DNA from 2 places in the Enterobacter cloacae complex sp. 394F7 genome. Region 1 is predicted to be linked to the other one. Evidence: predicted binding sites of a transcription regulator. Region 1 holds the regulator's gene; the other holds the start of a gene.
What was found. Region 1 encodes CRP, which controls carbon source genes, mostly activating them, when cyclic AMP is high. Its sites were predicted from a motif close to ATGTGANNNNNNTCACAT; they were not measured.
Positions count from the first base shown of each region.

Region 2: AC2FAK_RS09135 (YfcZ/YiiS family protein) is a predicted target of CRP. The motif match lies at 5,283-5,300, and genes of this name have one in related genera.

Region 1 covers NZ_JBXWCS010000025.1:11,653-19,262, reverse strand. The annotation lists gene AC2FAK_RS22465 (YccS/YhfK family putative transporter) at 1-1,941, opposite strand, end outside; gene crp (cAMP-activated global transcriptional regulator CRP) at 1,999-2,631, opposite strand; gene AC2FAK_RS22455 (OsmC family protein) at 2,942-3,346, shown strand; gene AC2FAK_RS22450 (phosphoribulokinase) at 3,413-4,282, opposite strand; gene AC2FAK_RS22445 (YheU family protein) at 4,313-4,531, opposite strand; gene AC2FAK_RS22440 (hydrolase) at 4,528-5,550, opposite strand; gene mdcA (malonate decarboxylase subunit alpha) at 5,779-7,434, shown strand; gene AC2FAK_RS22430 (triphosphoribosyl-dephospho-CoA synthase) at 7,434-7,610, shown strand, end outside.
Region 2 covers NZ_JBXWCS010000005.1:40,393-48,002, reverse strand. The annotation lists gene smrB (endonuclease SmrB) at 1-468, shown strand, start outside; gene sixA (phosphohistidine phosphatase SixA) at 515-1,000, opposite strand; gene fadJ (fatty acid oxidation complex subunit alpha FadJ) at 1,209-3,356, opposite strand; gene fadI (acetyl-CoA C-acyltransferase FadI) at 3,356-4,666, opposite strand; gene AC2FAK_RS09135 (YfcZ/YiiS family protein) at 4,893-5,177, opposite strand; gene fadL (long-chain fatty acid transporter FadL) at 5,550-6,872, shown strand; gene mlaA (phospholipid-binding lipoprotein MlaA) at 6,917-7,610, opposite strand, start outside.

The sequences.
Region 1 (7,610 bases):
GGTGAGCGTTTCCGGCGCTTCCAGAATGTTCGAATCCCCCGATTCACCCGGCGCGTCATACTCCAGACGCTGCTGACACCGTTGCAGGGCAATCTCACACGACTGCAAATAGCGCTGCGCCAGGTCTGGCGTTAGCATGGTATGTTCACGCGCCAGCGTGGTCATCGCGTTGATATGTTCGACGATGAACTGGCTGTGCGTTACCCAGAGCTTCATATCCGCCAGATAGTGCGAGTTAAAGCCGGGCTCCTGCATCGCCTGATTCAGCGAGTTGAACAGGGCGTTATGCGCCTGGTTGACCTTCATCCGCTGATACGCCAGCGGGGAGGGCTGCGGATCGTCGCTCAGGATCAGGCGGATAGCCTGCTGGTCGGCCTCCAGCGCGTCGTGGGCGTTCTGTCTGAGCAGGCCGCTTTGCCATTGTGGCCACAGCCAGACCATACCACCAAAGGCAATCAGACAGCCAATCAGGGTATCGATAAGCCTGGCGACAATAAATTGTTCGCCATTGAGCGTAAGCAATTGCAGGGTATATACCGCCGTAACCGTAAAGCCCACCATCGCCCAGCCGTAGTTTTTGCGGATGATCAGGTAGCTCACCAGGGTAATCAATAGCATGCCTGCCAGCGTATAGCCTTCCGGCACGTGGAAGTGCAGCGTTACGCCTGCGATAATCAACCCCGCCATGGTTCCGCCCGCCCGGTGCAGAATACGCACCCGCGTGGCGCCGTAGCCGTTCTGGGTGACAAACAGTACCGTCATTAATATCCAGTAGGGTTTGGGCAGATGCAGCGCCATGCCCATCAGGCTGGCGATGCTCAGCATCACGCTAATCCGGGCGGCGTTGCGCAGGGCGGAAGATTTAAACGAGAGATAGCTTTTAAGCGCAGGCAGCAGCGGCAGGCGCTTTTGCTTATCCGCCATCAGATCGCGGGGATAGAGCGGGCGCTGGGTACGCAGCACGCGGGCAATACGGCTGAAGTGCCAGGCGGCAAACTGGCCTACCGGGTTATCCTCGTGCTGGCGGGCGATTTTCTCCAGTGCGCCGAGCTGCTTGTCCATGTTAAAGCGGGTGGGGTAGCGGTGATAAAGAATGTCGTCGGCCAGTACCCGCAGGCGTGCGGACACGGTCTGCGCGTTCCAGCGGATCACCGCTTCGGCATGGCTGCGCTCCACCAGCTTTTGCACCTCCTTCGGGTGGTGCAGGCTCACGGAGATATGCTCCTGCAGATCCAGCCCTACCTGGAAGGTGCGCAGCAGCCGTTTATATTCGTGGTTCTTGTTGGCGGCCAGCATATGCAGTTGCTGGTAGCACTGGCTTATCAGATCCACCACCTTCTGCTGGCGCGTCAGCAGCGGCGGCAGCGATTTTTCCGGGTCGGTATGCTGGGTCAGCAGTGTGTATTTGGCTTCGCAGTACTCCGCAAGCTGGACATAGAGCAGGCTCAGGGATTCACGCAGCGGTTGTTCCCGCCACAGCCAGAACCAGAACCAGTTAAACAGGCCATACCATAGCGTACCGAGGGCGTAGATCAGCAGCGGCTCCCACACTGGCATGTTACCTGCGAGACTCAGGGTAAAGATGGCCGCGATGAGTGAGGCGGGCAGTAACCGCGCGTGCAGCGAACTGATTTCGGCGGTCACCCCCAGCGTCATCGCCAGCACGCTCAGGATCAGCGGCAGCGGAATATCGCGGGCCAGCAAAAGCTGCACGGCCAGGCTACACCCGGCAAACAGCGAACCGCCGATAATCAGACGTTTGAAAAAACGCTTATGCGGGGTGTCGAGACCGGCAATGTTGCAGCAGGCGGGAACCAGTGAAAACAGCAGCCCCTGCTGAAGATGCCCAAGGATCAGGCCCACGGCCACAGGAAGGCACAACACCAGCGTTTGTCGCAGTGCGTAGTTAACTTCCGGGTGATAAATCAGCCTGCGCCACATGGGGAGTAGAGACAAAAACGGCGTGACACCTTGCGATGGCACGCCGTTTTATCGGGATTAACGGGTTCCGTAAACCACGATGGTTTTACCGTGGGCGGAGATCAGGTTCTGATCTTCCAGCATTTTCAGGATACGGCCCACTGTTTCACGGGAGCAACCGACGATCTGACCAATTTCCTGGCGGGTAATTTTAATTTGCATGCCGTCAGGGTGGGTCATAGCGTCTGGCTGTTTCGCCAGGTTCAGCAGGGTCTGCGCGATACGGCCGGTCACGTCCAGGAAGGCGAGGTTACCCACTTTCTCTGATGTCACCTGCAGACGGCGAGCCATCTGCGAAGAAAGACGCATCAGGATGTCAGGGTTAACCTGAATCAACTGACGGAATTTCTTGTAGGAAATTTCAGCCACTTCACATGCTGTCTTTGCACGAACCCAGGCGCTACGTTCCTGGCCTTCTTCAAACAGGCCCAGTTCACCGATAAAATCGCCCTGGTTCAGATAAGAAAGGATCATCTCTTTCCCTTCTTCATCTTTGATCAGCACTGCCACCGAGCCTTTGACGATGTAATACAACGTTTCCGCTTTTTCACCCTGGTGAATCAGCGTGCTCTTCGATGGGTACTTATGAATGTGGCAATGAGACAAGAACCATTCGAGAGTCGGGTCTGTTTGCGGTTTGCCAAGCACCATGCGCTGTTATCCTCTGTTATAAGCTGTCACCAGAGTCATAAGATGCATCCGGACTCTGGGGTTGCAATCGAATTCTTACCCATACCTGGGAAGTCGGCTGTCGTAACGTTTCGCAGCCAGTAAAGTTTGATGTCCTCTGCATACATGTGTAACGTCAATGTATTACTGTAGCATCCAGAGTGTTTTAGCATAGCTTTCGCCGCGTGTCTCCTGGTGTCTCGCTTCAGCATGACGCAGGTCGCCTTCCATTGCGAGAAATGTAACGCACGCGTAATCTGTCACCAAAAATGCAACGTTGGAGCTAATGAATATGCAAGCGCGCGTGAAATGGGTAGAAGGTTTAACGTTCCTGGGCGAGTCCTCGTCGGGACACCAGATTTTGATGGACGGTAACTCCGGCGATAAAGCACCCAGCCCAATGGAGATGGTGCTGATGGCGGCAGGGGGATGCAGCGCGATTGACGTGGTGTCGATTCTGCAAAAGGGCCGTCATGATGTGACCGACTGTGAAGTCAAGCTCACGTCAGAACGTCGCGAAGAGGCGCCACGCCTGTTCACGCACATTAACCTGCATTTTGTTGTCACCGGGAAAGCGCTGAAAGATGCTGCCGTCTCACGCGCGGTGGATCTGTCTGCGGAAAAATACTGCTCTGTGGCATTAATGCTGGAGAAAGCGGTAAAAATTACCCATTCGTATGAAGTGATCGAGGCGTGATTGATGGGGCATCGTGCGTGTTGATGCCCTCACCCTAACCCTCTCCCACCGGGAGAGGGAATATGATTATGCGATCTGTTTCCCTTCCATCAACCGCTGCACCAGCGGCGTCATGATCAGCTCCATCGCCAGCCCCATTTTTCCGCCGGGCACCACTAACGTATTCATGTGAGAAATAAACGAACCCTGCAGCATCGCCAGCAGCCAGGGGTAATCGATGCCGTCGAGATTGCGGAAATGGATCACCACAAAGCTCTCATCCAGCGACGGGATACTTTTGGCCGCGAACGGGTTGGAAGTGTCCACCGTCGGCACACGCTGGAAGTTGATATGGGTGCGGGAAAACTGTGGTGTCAGGTAATTGATGTAATCTTCCATTGAGCGCACAACCGAATCCATCACCGCCTCGCGTGAATGGCCGCGCTCGCTGATGTCTCGCGTCAGCTTCTGGATCCACTCCAGGTTAACGATTGGCACCACGCCGACCAGCAGATCCACATGTCGCGCCACGTCGTGATGCGGCGTCACCACGCCGCCGTGCAATCCTTCGTAAAACAGCACGTCGGTAGGTTCCGGCAGCGGCTGCCAGGGGGTAAAGGTGCCCGGGACCTGATTCCAGGGAACGGCTTCGTCGTAGGTGTGCAGATATTTGCGGGACTGGCCTTTGCCGCTTAGGCCGTACTCCTGAAACGTTTGCTCCAGCAGGCCGAAGTCATTGGCCTCCGGGCCGAAGTAGCTGATGTGTTTGCCCAAATCACGCGCTTTGCGGATGGCCATGTCCATCTCCGGGCGCGTATAGCGGTGAAAGCTGTCGCCTTCGACCTCCGCCGCGCGGAGATTCAACTGGGCGAAAATCTTGCGAAACGCGAGGCTGGTGGTGGTGGTTCCCGCACCACTCGACCCCGTAACGGCAATAACCGGATGTCTGGCAGACATAGCAACTCCCTGACTGGAAAGGTTGAAAGATCAGCCGTGAAACGCGTTGCGGGGCATGATATTGACCGTCTCATGCAGTTCAGACCACACCAGCACCACGTCGCCGCTTTTAAGCTGGCGTTTAACATCGTTGACCTTTTGCTCAAGCGAGCGTTCATGTTCACCATAATCGGTGCCTTCACGCAAGACAAAGCTTTCAATCAGATTATCGAGCGTTTCGGGCGCCAGATCCTGCCAGGGGATAATCATGTTGCACCGTCCAGGTAAGGGGTTAACCAGTCAGGAATGCGCGTCTCCAGCCACATTTTCGGGCGACGCAGCGTTCCGCCGACAAACCCCACGTGGCCGCCGTGCTCGGTCAGCTGATAGTGGACGTTGTCGGGCAGAAATTCCTGTGCAGGGATGGAGTGATGATCCATAAACGGGTCATCTTTCGCGTGAATGATCAGCGTCGGCTGAGTGATCTTGCTGAGCAGCGGCATGGCGCTGCACTGACGATAGTAGTCAATGGCATCGGCGAACCCATGAATTTTGGCGGTGATCAGGTCGTCGAACTCACGAATGCGGCGGACCTTTTTCAGCTGTCGCAGGCTTACTGGCAGGGTATCCGGATAGGCCTTCAGCTTGCGCGCCGCATTGGCTTTTAGCAGGTTGAGCAGATAGCGCTGATAGACCCGGGAAAAGCCTTTCTCCATGTGGTAGCTGCACTGTTCCAGCATGAAGGGGGCAGAGACAATCACCGCGGCATTCAGCGGTACCGCGTCTCCCTCTTTAGCCAGCAGACAGGCCAGCATATTTCCGCCGAGCGAATAGCCCACCGCCGCCGTCGGCACGGTGCCGAAATTATCCCGCAGCCAGTGCAAAAACCAGGTGCCATCTTCGGTTTCGCCGGAGTGATAGATGCGTTTCTGACGATTCGGCTCGCCGCTGCATCCCCGAAAATGCATTACCACGCCCAGCCAGCCGCGCGCTTTTGCCGCCTGGATTAACCCATGGGCATACGGGCTGTGCAGGCTGCCTTCCAGACCATGAAACACCACCAGGCGGGGTTTATGGCGCGCCTGTTCGGGATCTTCACTCCAGGCGAGATCCAGAAAATCACCGTCCGGCAAATCCAGCCGCTGCCAGTGCGGAGTGAACTGCACCTTGCGGCGGATCAGGCGCGGCAGCATGGTCTGCAGGTGGCAGTTGGCCACGCCGCGCATGGGCACGAAATCAGTGCTGTCTTCGGCGGTGAGGTCGAAGTCTGAGGGAATGATTTGGGTCATAAGGGCGATGCTGATTCTTGTCAGAAATTTACTATACCTTCCGAATTGTACCCCGTTTAGCCTGGTTTTCCGAAGCATGAACTGATCCCGATCACAAATATTTACCTTGATTATTACTCTCAGGCTAATGATTCCACTCTACGCTTAATTGATGCCTTTTCCGCCAGGGTGCAGACTTTACTCAGCGTTAAGCAAATCAAAATGATGTGCTGAATCAGGAGGTTAATAATGTTATCTGGGCAAATACCCACCCGGCAATGGAACACCCGACGCAGCGAAAAAGCGCGTCGTCTGGCCTCCGTACCGGTGCAGGGCAAGGTTCTGCCAACCGGCGACCTTGTCGCCATGCTGGAAAAGCTGATCGCGCCAGGCGATAAGGTTGTTCTGGAAGGCAACAACCAGAAGCAGGCGGATTTTCTTTCCCGCTCGCTGGCCGAAGTAAACCCGCAAATTGTGCATGACCTGCACATGATCATGCCAAGCGTTGGCCGCAGTGAACATCTGGATATCTTTGAGAAGGGCATTGCCCGTAAGCTGGACTTCTCCTTCTCCGGCACACAGAGCCTGCGCATCTCCCAGCTGCTGGAGGATGGTCAACTCGAAATCGGTGCTATTCATACCTATATCGAACTGTATTCACGTCTCTACGTCGACCTTTCACCAAACGTGGCGCTGATCGCCGGGTTTAAAGCAGACCGCAAAGGCAATCTCTACACCGGGGCAAGTACCGAAGATACCCCGGCGCTGGTGGAGGCCGCCGCGTTCCACGATGGCATCGTCATCGCACAGGTTAACGAGCTGGTGGACGACGAATGCGACCTGCCGCGCGTTGATATCCCAGGCTCCTGGATTGACTACGTGGTGGTGGCCGACAAGCCATTCTTTATCGAACCGCTGTTTACCCGCGACCCGCGCCTGATCAAACAGGAACATATCCTGATGGCGATGATGGCCATCAAAGGCATCTACGCTGAACATCAGGTGCAGTCTCTGAACCACGGGATCGGTTTTAACACCGCGGCAATTGAGCTGCTGCTGCCCACTTACGGTGAACAGCTCGGCCTGAAGGGCAAAATCTGTAAACACTGGACGCTGAACCCGCATCCGACGCTGATCCCGGCGATTGAAAGCGGCTGGGTGGAGAGCGTGCACTGCTTCGGCGGCGAACTGGGGATGGAAGAGTACATCCGCGCCCGTCCGGACGTGTTCTTCACCGGTGCTGACGGCTCCATGCGCTCCAACCGCGCCTTCTGCCAGCTGGCGGGCCAGTACGCGGTGGATATGTTTATCGGCTCAACCCTGCAGGTGGATGGTTACGCCAACTCCTCAACGGTGACCCGCGGTCGTCTCTCCGGCTTCGGCGGCGCGCCGAACATGGGCCATGATCCACACGGCCGTCGCCACGCCACTCCGGCCTGGCTGAACATGATCACCGAACCCGACCCGATGCAACGCGGTAAAAAACTGGTCGTGCAGATGGTGGAAACCTTCCAGGCGGGCGTGAAGCCTACCTTCGTGGAAAAACTGGACGCCGTTGACGTGGCGAAAGCCTCCGGCATGCCGCTGGCACCGGTGATGATTTACGGCGATGACGTCACCCACGTGCTGACGGAAGAGGGGATTGCCTACCTCTACCGGGCAAAAGATCTGGAAGAGCGTCGCGCCATGGTCGCAGCCGTGGCCGGTATCACCGATATCGGTCTGGGCGTGGATGCCAGACGCGTGGCGGAACTGCGCCAGAGCGGCAAGGTCGTGTACCCGGAAGACATGGGGATTCGCCGTACCGATGCCACCCGCTCTCTGCTGGCGGCGGGCAGCGTGGCTGACCTCGTTGAGTGGTCCGGCGGTCTCTACAACCCACCTGCGAAATTCCGGAGCTGGTAATGACACTTCTGCCCCAGATTCAGGTTGAAGGCGGTGCCGAATGGCTGGCGCGAACCGCCACGCAGTGTCTGATTGACGAAGCACGCTTAAGCCCGAAACCCGGTCTGGTGGACAGTCGGGGGAACGGCGCGCACCACGATTTATCGCTTGCGCTGATGGAGCGCTCCGCGCACAGC
Region 2 (7,610 bases), on a different contig from region 1:
ACCATTGTCCACCGGCCGATGCGCAAAAAAGTCAGCGAAGTACCGGTCAAAAGGCTATTGCAGGAGCAGGCGGATAATAGCCACTATTTTTCCGATGAGTTTCAGCCGCTGCTTAACACGCAGGGTGCGGTCAAGTACGTTCGCGAAGATGTCAGCCACTTTGAGCTGAAAAAATTACGCCGGGGAGATTATTCACCCGAGCTGTTTCTCGATTTGCATGGTTTGACGCAGATGCAGGCGAAACAGGAGCTGGGGGCGTTGATTGCCGCCTGTCGCCGCGAACATGTGTTTTGTGCCTGCGTGATGCACGGCCACGGTAAACATGTTCTTAAGCAACAAACGCCGCTGTGGCTGGCTCAGCATCCACACGTGATGGCGTTTCATCAGGCACCCAAAGAGTACGGCGGAGATGCCGCCTTGCTGGTGTTGATTGAAGTTGAAGAGTGGCAACCGCCAGAACTGCCCTGAAAACATGGCGGGAGGCATAGTTGCTCCCGCCTTATCGCACGTCACCTCAGATTGCTTTCGCCATCCGGAGATTGCATGGACTCATTTGCCAGTTGAAGACCCCTTTGCCGGTTTCGTCGAGGGTGACGTTGGCAATGGCGGAGGTTGTAAACATCGGTGGCGTCTCGCCCGGGCACAGTTCAGATACCAGATAGCCAACCAGTGGCAGGTGGGAAATGACCAGTGCAGAAGCGACACCTTCATTGCACAGCGCCTGCAGGTAGGCACTGACAAGGCCGACATCACCACACGGCGTGAGTTCAGGGAGAACATCCACGCTGGTCGGCAGGTTCATACACTCCCCTACCACATCCAGCGTCTGTTCAGCACGCAGGAACGGACTCACCAGAACGCGTTCAATGTCCACTTTTTGACCTTTAAGCCAGTTCGCCATCTGACGAGATTCGTCGCAGCCGCAGACGGTTAAAGGACGTACTGAGTCACTGGCGGCATCGAGTGCCGCGTCGCCGTGACGCATGATAAAAACTTGCATATTGCACCGCTTTTGTTAACCAGAATCACCGACGTTAACTACCCGCGATTAATGCTTGAGGTAGAAAACCCGATGGCCGGGCATTGTGCCTGATCCATTCGGTGAATGAAACGCTGTTTTTTACCTCAATGGCGTAAGTATAGTCAATCTCTGTTTACAAAATCGCCAAATCAGATTCATTCACCGCCGGATTTACCCTTCTTTGACCTCAACTTACGAGGACAGTTTCCCTTGCTGGCCAAAATGTCTGGCCCCGTTCCGCCATCTGCAATAATTCGTCACAGGGTGTAAACCGGGGACCATACTGCGTGGCAAGACGTTGCAGAATCGCAACCACTTCACCCGCTCCGAGGGTGTCCATGTAACGGAACGGGCCGCCAAGGAACGGCGGGAAACCAATACCAAATACGGCGCCAATATCGCCATCGCGTGCGCTTTTAATCACCTGCTCACCAAAACAGCGTGCGGCTTCATTAAGCATCATCATTACACAACGTTCAGCACACTGAACGGCAGACAGTTTCGCCTGTCCGGTTGTTGGGATAAGCCCATAGACCGAAGGGTCGACCTGTTTCTTGCTTTTACGCCCTTTTGCACCGTAAAGATAGAAACCGCATTCATTTTTTCTGCCTTTGCGATCGTCCTTCAAAATTGCAGAAACAATGTTTGCAGGCGGGCTAAAACGCTCGCCATATGCGGCCTCCAGCACAGGTATAATTTTAGTGCCGGTGTCTATTCCTACCTCATCCAAAAGTTGGATTGGGCCAACGGGGAAACCAAACTTGACCAGCGCCTCGTCGACGTGTTCGATCTTCTCCCCTTCCACCAGCAGGCGCATCGCTTCGTTGATATACGGCGCCAGAATTCGGTTTACGTAGAAACCCGCTTTATCTGCCACGACGATCGGGGTTTTGCCCTGCTTTTTCGCCAGTTTCACTACCGTAGAGACAGTCTGCGGGCTGGTTGAGGCGTGTGGAATAACCTCAACCAGCGGCATTTTTTCAACCGGACTAAAAAAGTGCAGGCCAATCACCTGCTCAGGACGCGCGGCTTTCGCTGCGATATCACCGATCGGTAATGAAGAGGTATTCGAGGCGAAAATCGTGTGCGGCGCACAATGTTGCTCAACGTCTGCAACCATCTGCTGCTTAAGCGCCAGGTCTTCAAACACCGCTTCAATCACCAGATCGCGATGGGCAAAACCACGGTAGTCCGTAGTGCCGCTGATCATGGCCACGGTTTTATCCCGCTCGCTTGCCTTGATATGGCGGCGTTTAACCTTCCGATCAAGGTTCTGCCAGCTGTACTGCAGCGCGTGGTTGATCCCTTTAGGGTTGATGTCTTTGATACGTACGGGCAATTTGGCTTTGCTGGCTGTGACAAACGCAATGCCGCCGCCCATCAGTCCGCCCCCGAGAACGCCAACGGCGTTGAGCGGTGCAGGTTCCGCGTCACTGCCCGGATCTTTTTTAACGTCAGTGCTGGCAAAGAAGATGCTGCGCAACGCCTGCGATTGTGGCGTCATCGCCAGTTCACCAAAGGCTTTTGCCTCAGCGGCATAACCGCTGCTGCTACCCTGCGACAACCCGGTTTCAATCACCTCAAGAATGCGCTTCGCCGCCGGATAGTTGCCTTTGGTCTTTTGTTCGGTTTTCTTGCCCACCATGCTAAACAGCAGCGCCCGCCCCAGCGGCCCGGCCAGGATGCGCTCACGCACCGGCAGAGCACGTCTTGCCTGACGTCCCTTCAGCGCCAGCTCTACGGCGGCTTCCAGCAAAATGGAATGCGGAACGACGTCATCAACCAGCCCCGCTTTCAGCGCCTGACGGGCACGCAGCTGTTTGCCGGTTAAGATCATCTCCAGCGCTGTACTAACGCCAACCAGCCGCGGCAGACGCTGCGTTCCACCGGAGCCGGGAAGCAGCCCTAGCTGTACTTCCGGCAACCCAAGAACGGTTTTCGCGTCGCCAGTACAAATACGACTGTGACAGGCCAGCGCCAGCTCCAGCCCACCGCCCAGGCATGCACCGTGGATCGCGGCGATCGCCGGGATCGGCAGCGAATGGATCTCCGCCATCACCTGCTGCCCCTGGCGCGCCAGATCTTCCGCCTCCTGCGCGCTTTGCGCCCGGGCGATCATGTTGATATCGGCCCCGGCAATAAAGTTGTCTGGCTTTGCCGAGATAAACACCAGGCCGCGAATCGCTTTGTTCTCGCGGATCTGCTTTAACATCTCGCGCACCTGAACGCCAAATTCCGCCTTCAGGGTATTCATCTTTTCGTCGGGGACATCAATGGTAATCACAGCCACGTTATCGAGGCGAACCGTCAGATTAAATGCAGATGCCATTGCCATTATTCAGCCTCCAGAACCATTGCTGCCCCAAGACCGCCCGCCGCGCAGGCGGTGACGAGGCCAAAACCGCCGCCACGGCGACGTAACTCATGTAATGTTTGGGTGATCATCCTTGCGCCCGTCGCCGCAAACGGATGACCGTAGGCGATAGAGCCGCCCAGTACGTTAAATTTGCTTTGATCCACTTCTCCGGTGGCATGGGCGCGGCCAAGCACATCGCGAGCAAAACGTTCGCTGGCCAGTAGCTGGACGTTGGCCAGGGTTTGTGCGGCAAAGGCCTCGTGCATATCAATCAGCGTTAAATCAGCGAGGGTCAACCCTGCGCGATCCAGCGCCAGCGGCGTGGACCAGGCCGGGCCTAACAGCATGTCCTGCCAGACGTCGATCGCCGTAAATGCGTAGCTGCGCAGATAACCGAGCGGGGTAAGGCCAAGCTCTTTGGCTCGCGATTCGGTCATCAGGATCACCGCGGCAGCACCATCCGTCAGCGGAGTACTGTTGGCGGCCGTAACGGTGCCGTGTTTGCGGTCGAATGCCGGACGCAGTCTGGCGTAGTCCGCCAGCGTCGAGGTGCCACGAATGTTGTTATCTTCCACCAGCGGTTCGCGGTAAGGCGGGATATACGCGGTCATCACCTCGTCGTCCAGCTTGCCTTCCGACCAGGCTTTCGCCGCCAACTGATGGGAACGGTGAGCCAGCGCATCCTGCTGCTCCCGGGTAATGCCGTAGGTTTTGGCCATCTGCTCGGCGGTGTCGCCCATGCGCAAGCCGGTGGAGTATTCAGCCACCGCAGGTGGAACAGGCATCAGGTCACGAAGGCGTAAACGCGAGAAGAGCTTGAGTTTTTGCCCGGTGGTGCGCGCTTTATTTGCATCCACCAGAATGCGGGCCAGCTTTTTACTGACCCCTATCGGCAGCACGGAGGACGAGTCTGCCCCGCCGGCGATCCCCGCGCGAATGGTGCCCGCCATCAGGCTTTCGGCCACGTTTGCCACTGCCTGAAAGCTGGTTGCACACGCACGGCTGACGCTGTAAGCATCCGTATGCACGTTCATTCCGGTGCCAAGGACAATTTCTCGTGCAATATTGGGGGCTTCTGGCATCTGAACAACCTGGCCAAAAACCAGCTGCTCAATGACGTCAGGCGGTATTTCGCTGCGAGCCAGCATCTCCCCCACCACCATTTTCCCCAGATCGACGGCCGGTATGCCGTGAAACGCTGTCGCCTGACGCGCAAACGGCGTACGCAATCCACTGACAATGGCAATGCGGTCACCTTGTCGGGTGATAAGCGGTAATGCCTGACTCATAACATTCCCCTGTAAAAATTTTTTGCAAACATAAAGTGGTCTGACCTGATAAATAGTCTTAACCATTTTTTTACATTCAGCCAATTGGGGAAACGAAAAAATGCGAACTAAAACACAGAGAAGAAAAAAGAAAATGCCCCGAGGTAAAAACAAAACGGTAACCCAGAGGTTACCGTTTTGAGTGTTTGCACCCTCACCCGTAGGAGAGGGCATCAGGCCGCGGAGATTAACGCAGACCGAGTTGGAAAATCAGCGTTTCAGCTTCGCAGGCGAAGACAAAGTCGATATCCAGCTTCACGCCGCCGTCCACTTCCGTGAAGGTGGACTTGATTTCACACGGATCGGATTCTACGTCGCGCGCGCGCTTGCTCAGCGCCGCCAGGGTTTCTTCCGCTTCGGCACGATTGGTGAACACGCGGCTGTAAGAGGCGGTGCAATCGGAGTTGTCCATGATGGTACCAACATCCATACAGCAGCAAACCGGGGTTTCATCAGCACTGCATTTACTCATATCTCAATTTCCTCTGTATTCGCGCAGGACGCGAGACAAACACGATGCTGATATTTTACGCCCCGATGCAGACGCTCTCCAGCCGTTAATGGCGCAAAACGGGATAAGTGACCAATATCACACTAAAAAATGATCTAAAACAAAATTCGCCCTTTTGGGTGAGTCGTGATGGTCACATTTTTGCCAACCAGATCTCGTTTCAAGAAACATGTTTGAAAATATTAATAAACAAACTTGCAACATTCTAGCTGGTCAGACCTATACTCTGGCCACTGGTCTGATTTGTAAGTCATACCTCAGACCCTACACTTCGCGCTCCTGTTACGGTATGTAACAATTATTGAATAAAAATAACTCAATGAGGTTATGGTCATGAGCCAGAAAACCCTGTTCAACAAGACTGCGCTGGCAGTCGCAGTGGCAATCGTCTCTACGTCCGCCTGGTCAGCGGGCTTCCAGTTAAACGAATTTTCTTCCTCTGGCCTTGGCCGTGCGTATTCCGGGGAAGGTGCAATTGCTGATGATGCAGGAAACGCCAGTCGTAACCCTGCGCTGATCATGATGTTTGATCGCCCAACGTTCTCAGCGGGCGCCATCTTTGTTGATCCGGGTGTGGATATTACGGGCCGTTCCCCGAGCGGAGCCAGCCTGAATTCCGATAACATCGCACCAACGGCATGGGTGCCAAACCTGCACTTCGTCGCGCCAATCAACGACCAGTTTGGCTGGGGTGCATCCGTAACCTCTAACTATGGTTTAGCGACCGAGTTTAATAACGACTACGCAGCAGGAGCCTATGGCGGTAAGACCGACCTTGAGACTCTGAACCTGAACCTGAGCGGTGCTTACCGTCTGAACAGTAACTGGAGCTTCGGCGTTGGCTTTGATGCCGTTTATGCTAAAGCGAAAATCGAACGTTACGCGGGCGATCTCGGCAAAATCGTTGCGGGCTCCGGCGCACTGCCGCCGCCTCTGGCACAACAGGTTGCAGGGATCCCGGCAGACACCCAGATCGCCTATCTGAAGGGTGACGAGTGGGGCTTTGGCTGGAACGCCGGTATCCTTTATGAACTCGATAAAAACAACCGTTACGGTTTCACCTACCGTTCCGAAGTGAAAATCGACTTTGACGGCGACTACAAGAGCAGCCTGCCTTCTGCTTATAACCAGATCCTCGGCACCTTCGGCCTGCCAATGGGCACCGATGGCCGTACCACTGGCGGTTCTCTGAGTCTGCACTTACCGGAAATGTGGGAATTGTCCGGTTATAACCGCGTGGCACCACAGTGGGCGATTCACTATAGCCTGACCTACACCAGCTGGAGCCAGTTCCAGGAGCTGAAAGCGACCAACAGCAAAGGCGACACGCTGTTCTATAAAGATGAAAGCTTCCGTGATGCCTACCGCATCGCACTGGGTACCACCTACTATATGGATGACAACTGGACGTTCCGTACCGGTATTGCCTTCGATGATAGCCCGGTTCCGGCTGACAAACGTTCTATCTCCATTCCGGATCAGGACCGCTTCTGGCTGAGCGCCGGTGCGACCTACGCCTTCAACAAAGATGCCTCTGTCGATGCAGGTGTTTCGTATATGCACGGTCAAAAAGTCAGCTTCAAGGAAGGTCCGTATGAGTTCTCTTCCGAAGGTAAAGCCTGGCTGTATGGCCTGAACTTCAACTACGCGTTCTAATTCGCGCAGGGATCAAAAAAGGTGAGCATCGCTCACCTTTTTATTTATTCCGAATCGATATCTTTTAATTCGTTCTCGATTGCCTTCGCGTTTGGATTCTCTTCCGGCTTCAGCTTGCCACCATTGGCAATAAAGTCATGATTCTGGAAGTAAGCTTCACGCACCATGATGTATGGATCGGAAGACTGACGCAGCAGACCGTCGGAATCGAGCAGTTGCGCACGTGTTTCAATCCCTTCTACCGTCCATTTACCAATCGACAGCGGCCAGGTCAGCCACGAAAGAACCGGATACAGCGTATCCACCATATCACCGCCATCATCACGCACGGTGAAGCTGCCATAGAACGGCAGATGAACGTAAGGGCCGTAACCGACGCCATAATGACCCAGCGTACTCCCGAAGCGGTGCGGCTGTTCACGCTGCAGTTTCGGGTTCGCCATGCCGGCGACATCGATAAAGCCCCCCATCCCCAGCAGGGAGTTCAGGAAGAAGCGAGTAAAGTGCACCATCCCCTGATACGGATCGCCTTGCAGGAAGTAGTTGACCATCACCGCTGGCTCTTCAAGGTTACTGGTGAAATTGCTCAACCCGTTACGCGCAGGCTGGGGAACATAATCACGCCATGCAACCGCCACCGGGCGAACCACATACGGATCCAGCACGTTATAGTTGAAGCTATACATTGAGCGGTTAAATCCTTCGAGAGGATCGGAGCGTCCCGTTTGCTCCCCGGAG